2 regions of the Paenibacillus sp. 01T422 genome follow, and region 1 is predicted to be linked to the other one. Evidence: riboswitches for the same ligand, from Rfam matches in the RefSeq annotation. Region 1 holds a riboswitch; the other holds the start of a gene.
What was found. A riboswitch is a leader RNA that binds a small molecule or an ion and turns the genes downstream of it on or off. The one in region 1 is predicted to bind thiamine pyrophosphate.
Positions count from the first base shown of each region.

Region 2: linked by a shared signal. The riboswitch ahead of AC1DUA_RS02765 (ECF transporter S component) and the one ahead of AC1DUA_RS09755 (DUF561 domain-containing protein) in region 1 are both predicted to bind thiamine pyrophosphate.

Region 1 covers NZ_JBFTQB010000126.1:1,055-8,544, forward strand. Annotated here, with positions in the region: gene AC1DUA_RS09740 (thiazole synthase) at 1-129, opposite strand, end outside; gene thiS (sulfur carrier protein ThiS) at 136-339, opposite strand; gene thiO (glycine oxidase ThiO) at 323-1,510, opposite strand; gene AC1DUA_RS09755 (DUF561 domain-containing protein) at 1,494-2,144, opposite strand; TPP riboswitch at 2,289-2,387, opposite strand; gene AC1DUA_RS09760 (bile acid:sodium symporter family protein) at 2,548-3,531, shown strand; gene AC1DUA_RS09765 (FAD-dependent oxidoreductase) at 3,781-4,311, opposite strand; gene AC1DUA_RS09770 (FAD-dependent oxidoreductase) at 4,304-5,125, opposite strand; gene AC1DUA_RS09775 (hypothetical protein) at 5,314-6,000, shown strand; gene AC1DUA_RS09780 (YbjN domain-containing protein) at 6,542-7,063, opposite strand; gene AC1DUA_RS09785 (eCIS core domain-containing protein) at 7,266-7,490, opposite strand, start outside.
Region 2 covers NZ_JBFTQB010000025.1:12,308-15,578, forward strand. Annotated here, with positions in the region: gene AC1DUA_RS02760 (ABC transporter ATP-binding protein) at 1-517, opposite strand, end outside; gene AC1DUA_RS02765 (ECF transporter S component) at 524-1,120, opposite strand; TPP riboswitch at 1,220-1,329, opposite strand; gene AC1DUA_RS02770 (methyl-accepting chemotaxis protein) at 1,403-2,848, opposite strand; gene AC1DUA_RS02775 (DUF3105 domain-containing protein) at 3,034-3,271, shown strand, end outside.

The DNA.
Region 1 (7,490 bases):
CCGCACCGCAAACGTCAAAATCTGCGACTCACTCACATCTACAGCCTGCTTCTGAATATCAAAATTCGGGAATTTGCCTGTGCCTAATAGTAATCTTGAACGAAACTCATATGGACCGATTTTTAACATGGTTAATTATCCCCCTCCAACAAAATGAACGATTTCGATTTGATGTCCTTCAGCTAATTCCGTTTTCATGTGAGCTTCTTTTTGTAAAATGTTGTGATTATGCTCGACAACGAGCATTTTCTCTTGCAGTTCAAAATGTGCAAGCAGTTCTTCAATGGTCCGAATCGTATCCGGAACCTCGACGCTTTGTCCGTTAATGTGCAGTTTCAATGCTGTGCAGCTCCTCTCCTTGTAGTCGCCCGCTTCCTCCCCGCTTGGGTGCTCCCGACAGATCGGGGCAGAAGGCATCCAATTCCGGCTGCAAGTTGCCCACATCCTCACCTGAAACAAGCTGAGCAATGACCTTCCCAGTAATTGGGCTGAGCAATATCCCATTGCGATAATGCCCGCAGGCCGTAAATAGCCCCTCATACGCTGGGACTTTGCCGATGTACGGCATGCCGTCTGGCGTCTGCGGACGCAGGCCTGACCAAGCTTTCTCCCACTCAGCTTCACCGATTGCAGGCATCAATTGCTTCGCTCTTGCCATCAGCTCTGTCAGTCCGGCCAGCGACACCTTGCGGTCGTAGCTGTTCGGCACAACCGTTGCTCCGACGAGCAGCCGTCCTCCCGCTTTGGGCACAATATAGCACCCTGGCGTGAACAGGGTCTTCTGCAGCTCACGCTTCTCGGTGAGAACCGAGAAGCACTCCCCCTTCACGGGATACACCGGAAGGTCGATCCCGCTGCCAGCGAGGAGCTGACCGCTCCACGTCCCGGCTGCCACGACAACGTGGTCGCTATGCAGCGGTCCCTCGCTCGTCATGACGCCGATGACGCGATCGCGCTCCGTCAGCAGCCCATGTACCTGGGCGAATTCTTGCAGCTTCGCCCCGAGCACACGCGCTGCCTGCGCGAATGCCGCCGCCAGCATCGGCGCCTCCACCTGCCCATCTTCGGGCAGGTACAGTGCTCCGCGCGTCGCCTTGCTCAGCGCGGGTTCGAGCTCTGCGGCTGCGGCTGCGCTCAGCCACTCCGCTCTTTCGCCCGCAGCGTGCTGGAGCTTCTCCCGCGCGCGCAGCTCTTGTTCCTGAGCGTCGCTGAGCGCGACGTTCAAGAGCCCTTCACGGACGAGACCGATGTCGATGCCCGTGAGGCTTACTAGTTCCCCGCTCAGTTCGGGGAACATCGCTCTGCTATGCCGGGCCCACTGGAACAGGGGCCCAGTGTCCTCCATCTCGGACTGCGCTCCGAGCATGCCGGCTGCGGCAGCCGAGGCCTCCGTCCCTAACCTGCTGCGCTCCAGCAGCGTGACGGACTGGCCTCGCTTCGCCAAGTGATAGGCGATGGAAGCGCCTATCACGCCTCCGCCAACGATGATAACGTCACTCGTATGCTTCATATCTCTCACCTCTGGTTTCTTCTAGCTGCAATTCTCGGATATAGGCTTTTACCGTTTCCACAGGATCAGCCGCCTCCCAAATGCCGCTCATCACTGCGATGCCAGAAGCTCCCGCAGCAAGTACAGACTTTACTCTAGCGGGTGTCATGCCACCGATTGCGATGACCGGAATCGTGACCTGCTCTGCAACATTCCGCAGTTGTTCGAGCCCTCTTGGCCCAACCCCCAACTTGGAATTCGTCGCAAAAATATGCCCATACAAGACGTAATCCGCCCCCTCCCGCTCGCGCTTCAGGGCTTCCTCTACGCTATGTACGGAGACTCCCGTTCGCTGCACGCTTTGGCTTTGACAGCTCTCTCTTATCGCCAATAGCGGCGGAGAGTTTTCGGGAAGGTGCAAACCTCCAAGTCCAGCAGCGGCTGCCATCCAAGGATAGCCGTTGACATAGAGGGTTTGGGCAGGTACACCCTTTTCCAACAAATACTGTACACCTATAAAAACTTCATCCATCGGTTTCGTTTTCTCGCGAATATGAATGGCAGTGACATAGGGATGAATCTGGACTGCAATCGCCGCCATATCCTTCCAAGCCAGCTTGCCGCTCGATATCACATGCAGCTCGCACTCGGACATTGAAGTCCGCCTCCTCACTTTTTGAACCGTTGTATCAATAGACAAGACACCCGGCAGCGCCAATCAGGACGCAAAAAAACCACTTTTCCTAAGAAAAGTGGTTGTAGGTTGCCCGCATAATAATCATGCAAAAATGAGGCGCCAAAAGTCCGGTTTCCACTTTCCTCCGCTGGTATGACCCAGTTCAGGTTCAAAGGGTTCAGATTGCTCTGTCTCAGCCTTGCGGCGCCCCTAGGGATACATTCGTATTCATTTGTTCATTATCATAACACGGTATCCAGTCGTTGGGAAATAGAAATTTCCATCTCATCTTAACCTAGTCACCCGGCCATATTGCTCTTATAATAGGGAGAACGCTTACCTCGGCCTTTATTACCCATTGTCAGGAAGGATGATCACCTAGATGCTCTCTCAATTGAATCGCCAACTGGAAAAAATCTTGCCCCTCATCACGCCAGTCAGCGTACTTATCGGTGTTTTGCTCGGCAGTCATTTATCCGGTTTTACCTTCTTATCGCCTTGGCTGTTTGCCTTTATGACGTTCTCGGGCAGCATAAGCTCCAGCTTCAAGGAATTTGTGAAAGTTATCGTCCAACCGCTTCCACTCATTACTACGCTGCTGATTTTGCATGTTGGTATGCCGCTGCTTGCCCTTGGGCTCGGGCACACTGTTTACAGCAATGAACCGTTAACTATCACAGGACTCATTCTGGCTGCAGCCATTCCAACAGGTATTACAAGCTTCGTGTGGGTCGCCATTTATCGCGGAAATATCGTGCTGACGCTCTCCATTATCCTCATGGATACCGTTCTTTCACCATTTGTTGTCCCTTATACACTCTCTGCGCTGGTCGGAACGAAAGTCCAGATGGACACTTTTGCCATGATGCAAGGTCTGTTCTTCATGATCGTCGTCCCCTCCTTACTGGGCATGCTGCTCAACCAATGGACGAAAGGCAGAGTTAAGGAGCAATGGAGCGGCCGTCTAGGTCCTTTTTCGAAAATATGCATGGGCATCGTTGTCGCTATTAATAGCTCCGTTATCGCGCCGTACTTGCGAGATTTTAATGCCAAGCTGCTTGGTTTGGCTGGATTTGTACTAGCTCTCGCTTCCCTAGGCTATATCCTGGGATGGATTGTCGCGAAGCTGATGAAGTGGGAGCAGGACGTTGTCGTGGCTCTTACGTTTAACAGTGGTATGCGGAATATTAGCGCTGGCGCCGTGCTTGCTGTAGCGTACTTTCCGCCGCCTGTGGCGATTCCTGTTGTGCTCGGGATGCTGTTCCAGCAGTCGCTGGCGTCGTTATTTGGCTTTCTTTTGAACAGAAGATACGCCCTGAAAAGTGATAGGCCTAATCTGACTGTGAATCGTGCCAAACAAGTTTAACTGGGGAGCTGCCTGCGCAGCTCCTTTTTTATATTTGGAAATAAAAGGAACTTATTGTTCATTCTTCAGTCTAATATTCTGGAGGTGAAGCGCATGCCATTGTTTAAAAAACAGGCTTCTTTTCGAACAGTACTCAGTAGCTATCTCAAAAGTCCTCTGATCTGGTTTTTCATTTTGACAGGAATATTGATTGTGCCTCTTCTAGGCTACCTAGTACTTTGGATATTAGTACTTGGAGAGTAACCGCCATTAAGGAAGCAATAGTTTCCCTATATTAAGTTGGTGGATTTGATCTTCAGTCAGATCTCCCATCTTATTTTTTGCTGTCACACCGTTCAGGACAATTCCATACTTATTTTTTAAGTATTCATGGATATCTTGCATCTCGTCTTGTGTTAATTTGCTTAATTCCCGCTCTCCTTTTAATTGCCCAAGCAGTATTCCTATAACTTCAGCTGCTAAAGAGGTATTGGCTTGAATGCGCGCACTGCCATAGGCCACAGATGAGGCTCCTACGTTTTTGCCTGCTAGAATGACGTTTGCAAATCCTTTGGGAATGAAAGACCGTAATGGCATGCCATATTTATCGGGGTCTCCGCTATGTTGCCCCCAAGTGTGACTCGCTGTTCCCTGGAGATCAATAGGGTAACCTCCAATGCTTACGTTATCCCAGAACATTTTGCCACTCATCAGGTCCGAAGCCTGCAAGACATATTCTGTTTGATAACGGTTATAATCACGAATGTACAAATAATCTGGAAAGCCATTCATTTCAGCCATTTAGCCCGCGAAGAAATACTTCCTTGCTGCTTGGGGTGAATGCTGCTCCGATCTTCCCAAAACCCCACGTAAATTTATCTGTCACCGTAGTGGTTGAACCATATTTATTTTCTATATCTTTTTTGGTTAGCCGATTCGTTTCGCTCTGGAACTTCTCCCAATCTACGTTGCGGAATTTCATCATAATCGTGGCTGCCATATGCTCTTGAGCTCCGCCGAATACAGTCTCAATGCCCGGAATCCGTTCCAATTCAAGGCCACCTATTAACGCGTTGAAATCCGTATTTTCTACCCAATAGTCAGCGCTAATGGTTTTTTCTAATCCTTCTTTTGTAAGATAGGTTATGGACTTTATTTTCTGAGTGCCTGTAACGGTATCCTTTACTCTATCAATGTTGGTTATAGAGACGCCAGATTCAAGTGGTATCCCCTTAATAAGTGAATTGAAATACTGCTCAAATTCATTTGCTTTTCTGATCTCACTATTTTTATAACGCTTAAAAAGCTCCTTAACTCTTCCTTGAAGCAACGAGTGATTTTGGTCATCGACCGGCTCATCCAGAAACTGCATCTGTCCTTGAATGAGCTGTCCTCCTGGATGCTCTCTTGGATCCAGAATAGTCACCGATAACCCTTCGTCGATTGCAGCCCTGGCTAGATAGGCTCCTTCTATTTCTGAACCAATCACAACAACATGTGCTTGGCTAGAACTACGATTCTCTTTTTCCACATGAACTTTCTCCTGATCACAGGCAGCTATAAATAATAGACAAGTAAAAAGCAAACCGATTTCTAATCCCTGATATTTTCTCATCGCTTCCTCCAAATACAAATTATGGATGCTTAATTAATGACGATCTCCTCGCCATAAAGTTCAATCTCATCACACTCAGCCATTTTTAAGCTAACTTTTATCTGCAATTCAGCTTCCCTTCTCTTTTTTTTCATAATTGCGCCGTACAATGAGGTGGAAGATCAAGGATAGGAGTGGTACATAGACATATGAAAATGAAACAAATAGCCGGCTTATGCATCCTAATTCCCGCGTTGCTCAGCGGTTGCGGCAATCAAGCTGCCCCTCAGTCAGCAGCAGCAAGCACAGCGCAGCCTCAACCGAGCGCGCAAGCTTCGGCAGACACGAAGCAGCAAGGACAGAATCGTCCCGCTATGAGTCAGGCGCAAAGACAGATGTTCAGCACCTTCCAAACGCTTCTTATGATGGACAAGGCTGACGGTCTTGCGATTACTAAGGAGCAGGCCCAAGTCATGCTGCCCGTTGCGCAGGATATCGAGACCAAGGCTGAGCTCAGCGACGAGAATAAAACGAAGCTCCTCGAAAAGCTGACGGACGCTCAGAAGAAATTCATCGACGACTCTGCGAACCGGATGGCTAATCGGGGGAATGGCGGCGGGAATGGACCAGGAGCTAGCGGCGGAAATCAAGGCGATGGCACGCGCGGGAATGGTGGCGGACAAAAAGGTGGCAAACCCGACGCCTCAGCTTCACCATCGGCTTCACCGAATGCAGCAGCCGGTTCAGACGGCACGGATGCTGGGAATCAGCCTCGCGAGAACGGCGGCAAAGCAGGCGGCAACCGTCCTGCCGGGGGCAATGGCTTTGGCAATGGCGCGCAAATGAAAGATCCGGGCAAGCAGCTTGTTGAGCTTTTGCAGGAGAGAGTGAAATAAAGCAGCGATTATGCTTTTGTGGAATTACAGAGCCTCTCGATTCATTGATGACAGTTTTGGATAGATGGAAAAACTACCGCTAATCTGCTTAGCTCAGTGGCAGGGAGCGAAATAGCGGTAGGAACTCCAGCTAATGGCCCCTGGCTGGATGAAAATGTGCTAGTTTAGCGAAATTAGCGGTAGAAAATCCATTTAATTGGACAAAAATGGAATAATTGAGGGAAATAGCTGTAGAAATTGGCGTTAAGTACGCGTAATCCCGGTTCCGGAGGGTGCTCCTTTAGTGGAACTACAAGCCGCTAATTATCCAAAAGGCCATCTTTGGGCAGATAAGTGGGAACTGTAGGCCTCTATTTGGTCGTTTTCTGGCTAAATACGCCATCCTGCGGGCAAATAAGACCCTGTAGTTCCGCTTAAGCAGGGAATGTGGTGATTTCGCACAAGTAGCGGCACCTAGTTCCCCAAAGGTTGATCCAAACAGAAAAAGGGCTTCCCGTCAGTAGATTTATCTACATTCGGGAAGCCCTTTTTCTGTTCATGTTTAACCTCTGAGTGCCTGAACAACCTGCTCGGCATCAGCCTCACCGCTGGCCACCAGCTCGACGTGATCGGCAAACATATCACACATATAAACGAACAAGCTCAAAATTTCCAGCACTTCTTCGCTGTCAAAAGGACGCGCAGCCGAAATACTGTACACGTAGCGGTAATGCAGCTCATTATGCTCATTAATGCCAAAATGGCCAATCGGCAATCGCGTGTTGATCTCAAGAAGCACAGAGGCAACCTCATCGCGCTTATCCTCATCAAGGTGAAAAGGAAGCGTACTGTAAATTTGCAGCAGCTGGATCGCAGCGATCTCTTCGTCGTTCAACGGCAAAAAGCTAAAGTGCAGAAAACGTTCCCGCCCTTTTTTATCCTCCTGAAAACCTGCCATCAGCACATGAAGCGGAATCGCTTCTGATTTCTCCAACAAATTGGTGGCAAGGCCTGTCTCATCCAAAATCTCTTTCAAAAGCCCTAACTGCGCGTAATGACGCGCGTGTACATGATCTGGCAGCATATGTGTCCGCCCTCCTACTTTCTTATGCCCATTGCTTCAACTAGGCTGCTGAATCATTTAATCTGATCATTTTTAACTTTCTCACGTACAAATATACTTAGTCCCACAGCTTCAGAGAAGCAGGAAATTCGATAGAGATCCCTCCTGCATGCGAAAGAGCAACAGGCGACATCATTATCCCTGTTGCTCATACGAGATTCACCTATTTGCCGCCTCGCTGCTGAACGACATGCGTTAACTCATGTCCAAGCAGTTCCTGACCTTGATGGGAATCCGGGTTATACCGACCTTCACGGAAAAAGATATCATTCCCTGTCGCAAATGCTTCCGCACCTAACGAAGCATTAAGCTTCGACGACTCTGAATCATTATGGATGTTCACATTGCTGAAATCCGCATTAAAGGCTGATTCCATCTTCGCCTGAAT
Region 2 (3,271 bases), on a different contig from region 1:
CAAGCCCAGTGCCCTCTTCATCCAATAACGCCGTAGGCTCATCTAGAAAGAGCACTTCCGGCTCCAAAGCAAGAACACTTGCAATCGCCAATCGCTGCTTCATCCCCTGTGACAGTTGGTTGATTAAGGTATGAGCATCTTCCAGCTGCAACCCAACCAAGCTCAGATAATGCGCGATGCGCGCTGGCATTTCCTCACGGGGGACCTGCCTATTTTCCAGAACAAAAGCGATTTCCTCATCCACGTACGGCATGCAGAACTGAGCGTCTGGGTCTTGAAACACATACCCCCAGCGACTTGGCGTGACAAGCCTATCCGCCTTAAGCGGAATCTCGATAATATCGGGGACGATTCCGCTCAGCACTTGCAGCAGCGTCGATTTGCCGCAGCCGCTTGGCCCAAGCAGCAACACCTTCTCCCCTGGCATCACCGAAAAGGAAACCCCTTGAAATAACAGGGGAACCTCATCACCGGGATATTTTAACCGCAGATTGGTAACTCCGATTGCCTCGCTCATCACGCATTACCCCAGTACATCGTAATCCTTCTTTGAAACGGGACGAACTAAGTTAAGCACTCCCGTGCGAGCCAGTGCTTTAGCCAAGTAATAAGCGAATACGCCAGCGATGATGGCAGAGCCAGCAAGACGAAGCCCAATAAACAAGCAATAATTCCAAAAGGTTAGCTGATCAATATAGCCATAATATTTATCCACCAGCAGCGAAAGCGCTGCGGATGCGAAAGACGCAAGCACTGTTACACTCACATTCGCCCGACGATACAAGAAAAGCGCGAAAATCAGCTCTGCGCCAAGCCCTTGAAGAATGCCGTACGCAAGTGTCGATACCCCCCATGAACCTCCAAAAAGAGCTTCAATCGTCGCGGCTGCAACCTCAGCCAACAATGCTACGCCTGGCTTACGAATAACCAGAAAAGCAAATGTAGCCGCCATGAACCACATACCGTAGCTTAACTGTTCGGCATGAAGACCGATCGGTTTCAGAAGGTCATACATCGGACCCCATATGCGGTAAATCACCCCAAATACCGCCGCGATCACGATTGTGACCAAGATATCAGTCAATTTTAATCCTTTTGCCCCTGTTTCTTTTTGTGCCATTTCTTCTTCCCACTCCTTTTCTTAGATACAATTTGTCAAATGAGATAGGCGAACACGACAAAAAAAGCCTACCGGGATGCGGCAGGCATAAAATTAGTGCAGAATTTTGTGTGAATTCTCTACGCTGGCATTACCCAGATCAGATTAACGGTCAGTGGCATAGGGCCACTATCTCAGCCTGACTTCATCAAGCACCCGTGTTGCTATTCATTTGGCTTAACTGTAGCGGATTAACCGATATTTGGCAATGCCTTCAGAGAAATTATTTTTCGTTATTTTTCATTATTTTTCAATCAAAAGCTTTAGATCAAGGGTCAATCCGTACAACTGACGGATGCTGTCAACTATATCTTCCACCCGCTTCTGCTGCACTTCTGCGCTAGCAAGCACTTGCTGCACGGATGCGGCAGACTCTTCGGTTATCGCTGCCACGGATGTCATTTCCTCGGCAACCTTCTGGGAGGACATTTGCAATTGTTGATTCATGCGCTGCAAATTCTCTGCTTGCTCCATGACTTCAGAGGTATTCGTGTTAATAACTTCGAACAGCTGATCAACACTTTCGGCTGACTTTCTACCCGATTCTACTGCTATTTTGCCGACTGCCACTTTCTCTACTGCTGTTTCTACCTTTTGCTGAATAGAGCCCAGAATCTCTGAGATATCCGTTGAAGCAACGTGTGCGTTCATCGCAAGCTTCCGAATCTCGCCAGCAACCACGGCAAAACCTTTGCCATGTTCCCCAGCTCGAGCAGCCTCGATGGATGCATTGAGCGATAGCAGATTCGTTTGATTGGCAATGTCAGCAATCATTGTCACGATATTACCGATTTTCACATTTTCTTCATTCACTTCATTCATGATGTTCGACGTTTCCGTCACGATCACGGTAATATCCTTGATTTTATGCGTCAAATCTTCCATTTGATTCTTGCCTTCATTCGTCATGCGGGCTGTATCCCGGGATCTACTGCTCATCGTGTCCGATGCGGAAGAGGTCATCTCCACCGTCTCATTCACTTCTTGGATAGCCGTTGTAATGTCTGTAATGGAAGTTGCTTGAGATTCAATACCGATGGAGATCTCCTGGAAAGCCGCAACGACTTCTTCTGTGATTCTGCCGGTAACGGAGGCATTTTCATGAAGCGTATTACTGGAAGTTCCCAGCGTCTCTGTTGTCGTACGGACACCTGTCAGAACCTCTTCCGTCTTCATGCGTGACACCTCAGACTCTCGAGCGCTCTGGGCTACACGTCTCAATAATCTGCTTCCTATCTGACCTTGACCAATAAGCGCAACAATCGTTAGCACATAAAAAGCATTGATCGCAATGTAGTCAATTGGACCTGACAAGGTGGAAAAGAAGTAGTTCAAATTAATGATTCCGATCACGCCATTTAGTAACATCGGCCTATAATCCATATACAAGGAGACCAGTGCTAAACTTAAGTACAAGATAAGCATACTGGATAGTGTGGTATTATGCGTCATAAAGAAATATGAAATCACATTAAGCCCTATTGCAATGATATACTTGGTATATGTGACCCCGATTTTTCTCCAGATCAGCAACGTACAAATTAGCGCGATAGGCGCTCCAAAAGCCAGCAGTGTCGTTACAACTCCCATGGATTTATAGGAGGTTCCCACTCCTAACACCAAACATGCCCACAATAGCTTCACCATTAATCCATTTCTTTTATGTAGTTCCAGCATCTGTGCCGTCATCTGGTCATCCCTCCTCTTTTTCTACAAAAATAGACATTTTGTTACATGATTCAACATTAGCAAGGTAAATTCCTTCTTTTCCCATGCCGAAAACGTTATCTCTACATAGAAGTTGACTTCTTGTCCCCATCGAAACTACAATATGTAGTGTATGACGGATTATAATATAAAGGAGCTCATATCAAATGGACAATTCCACCATGCAGAACGGACTGGATATTACTGCAATTTTGCTTTATATAGGGGCAGCCCTTTTCATTTTGGCCATCATAGGTTATGTGCTTGCCGCTAAGACGAACAAAGCGAACACGAGCAAGCTGAAAAAAGTCGAGAAACAAGCTCTGCAAAAAAAGCGCAAGACATGGATGATTCTCTCCCATACCCTTTTGATTCTGGCAGTCTGCTCTTTGGGAACTTCTCTGA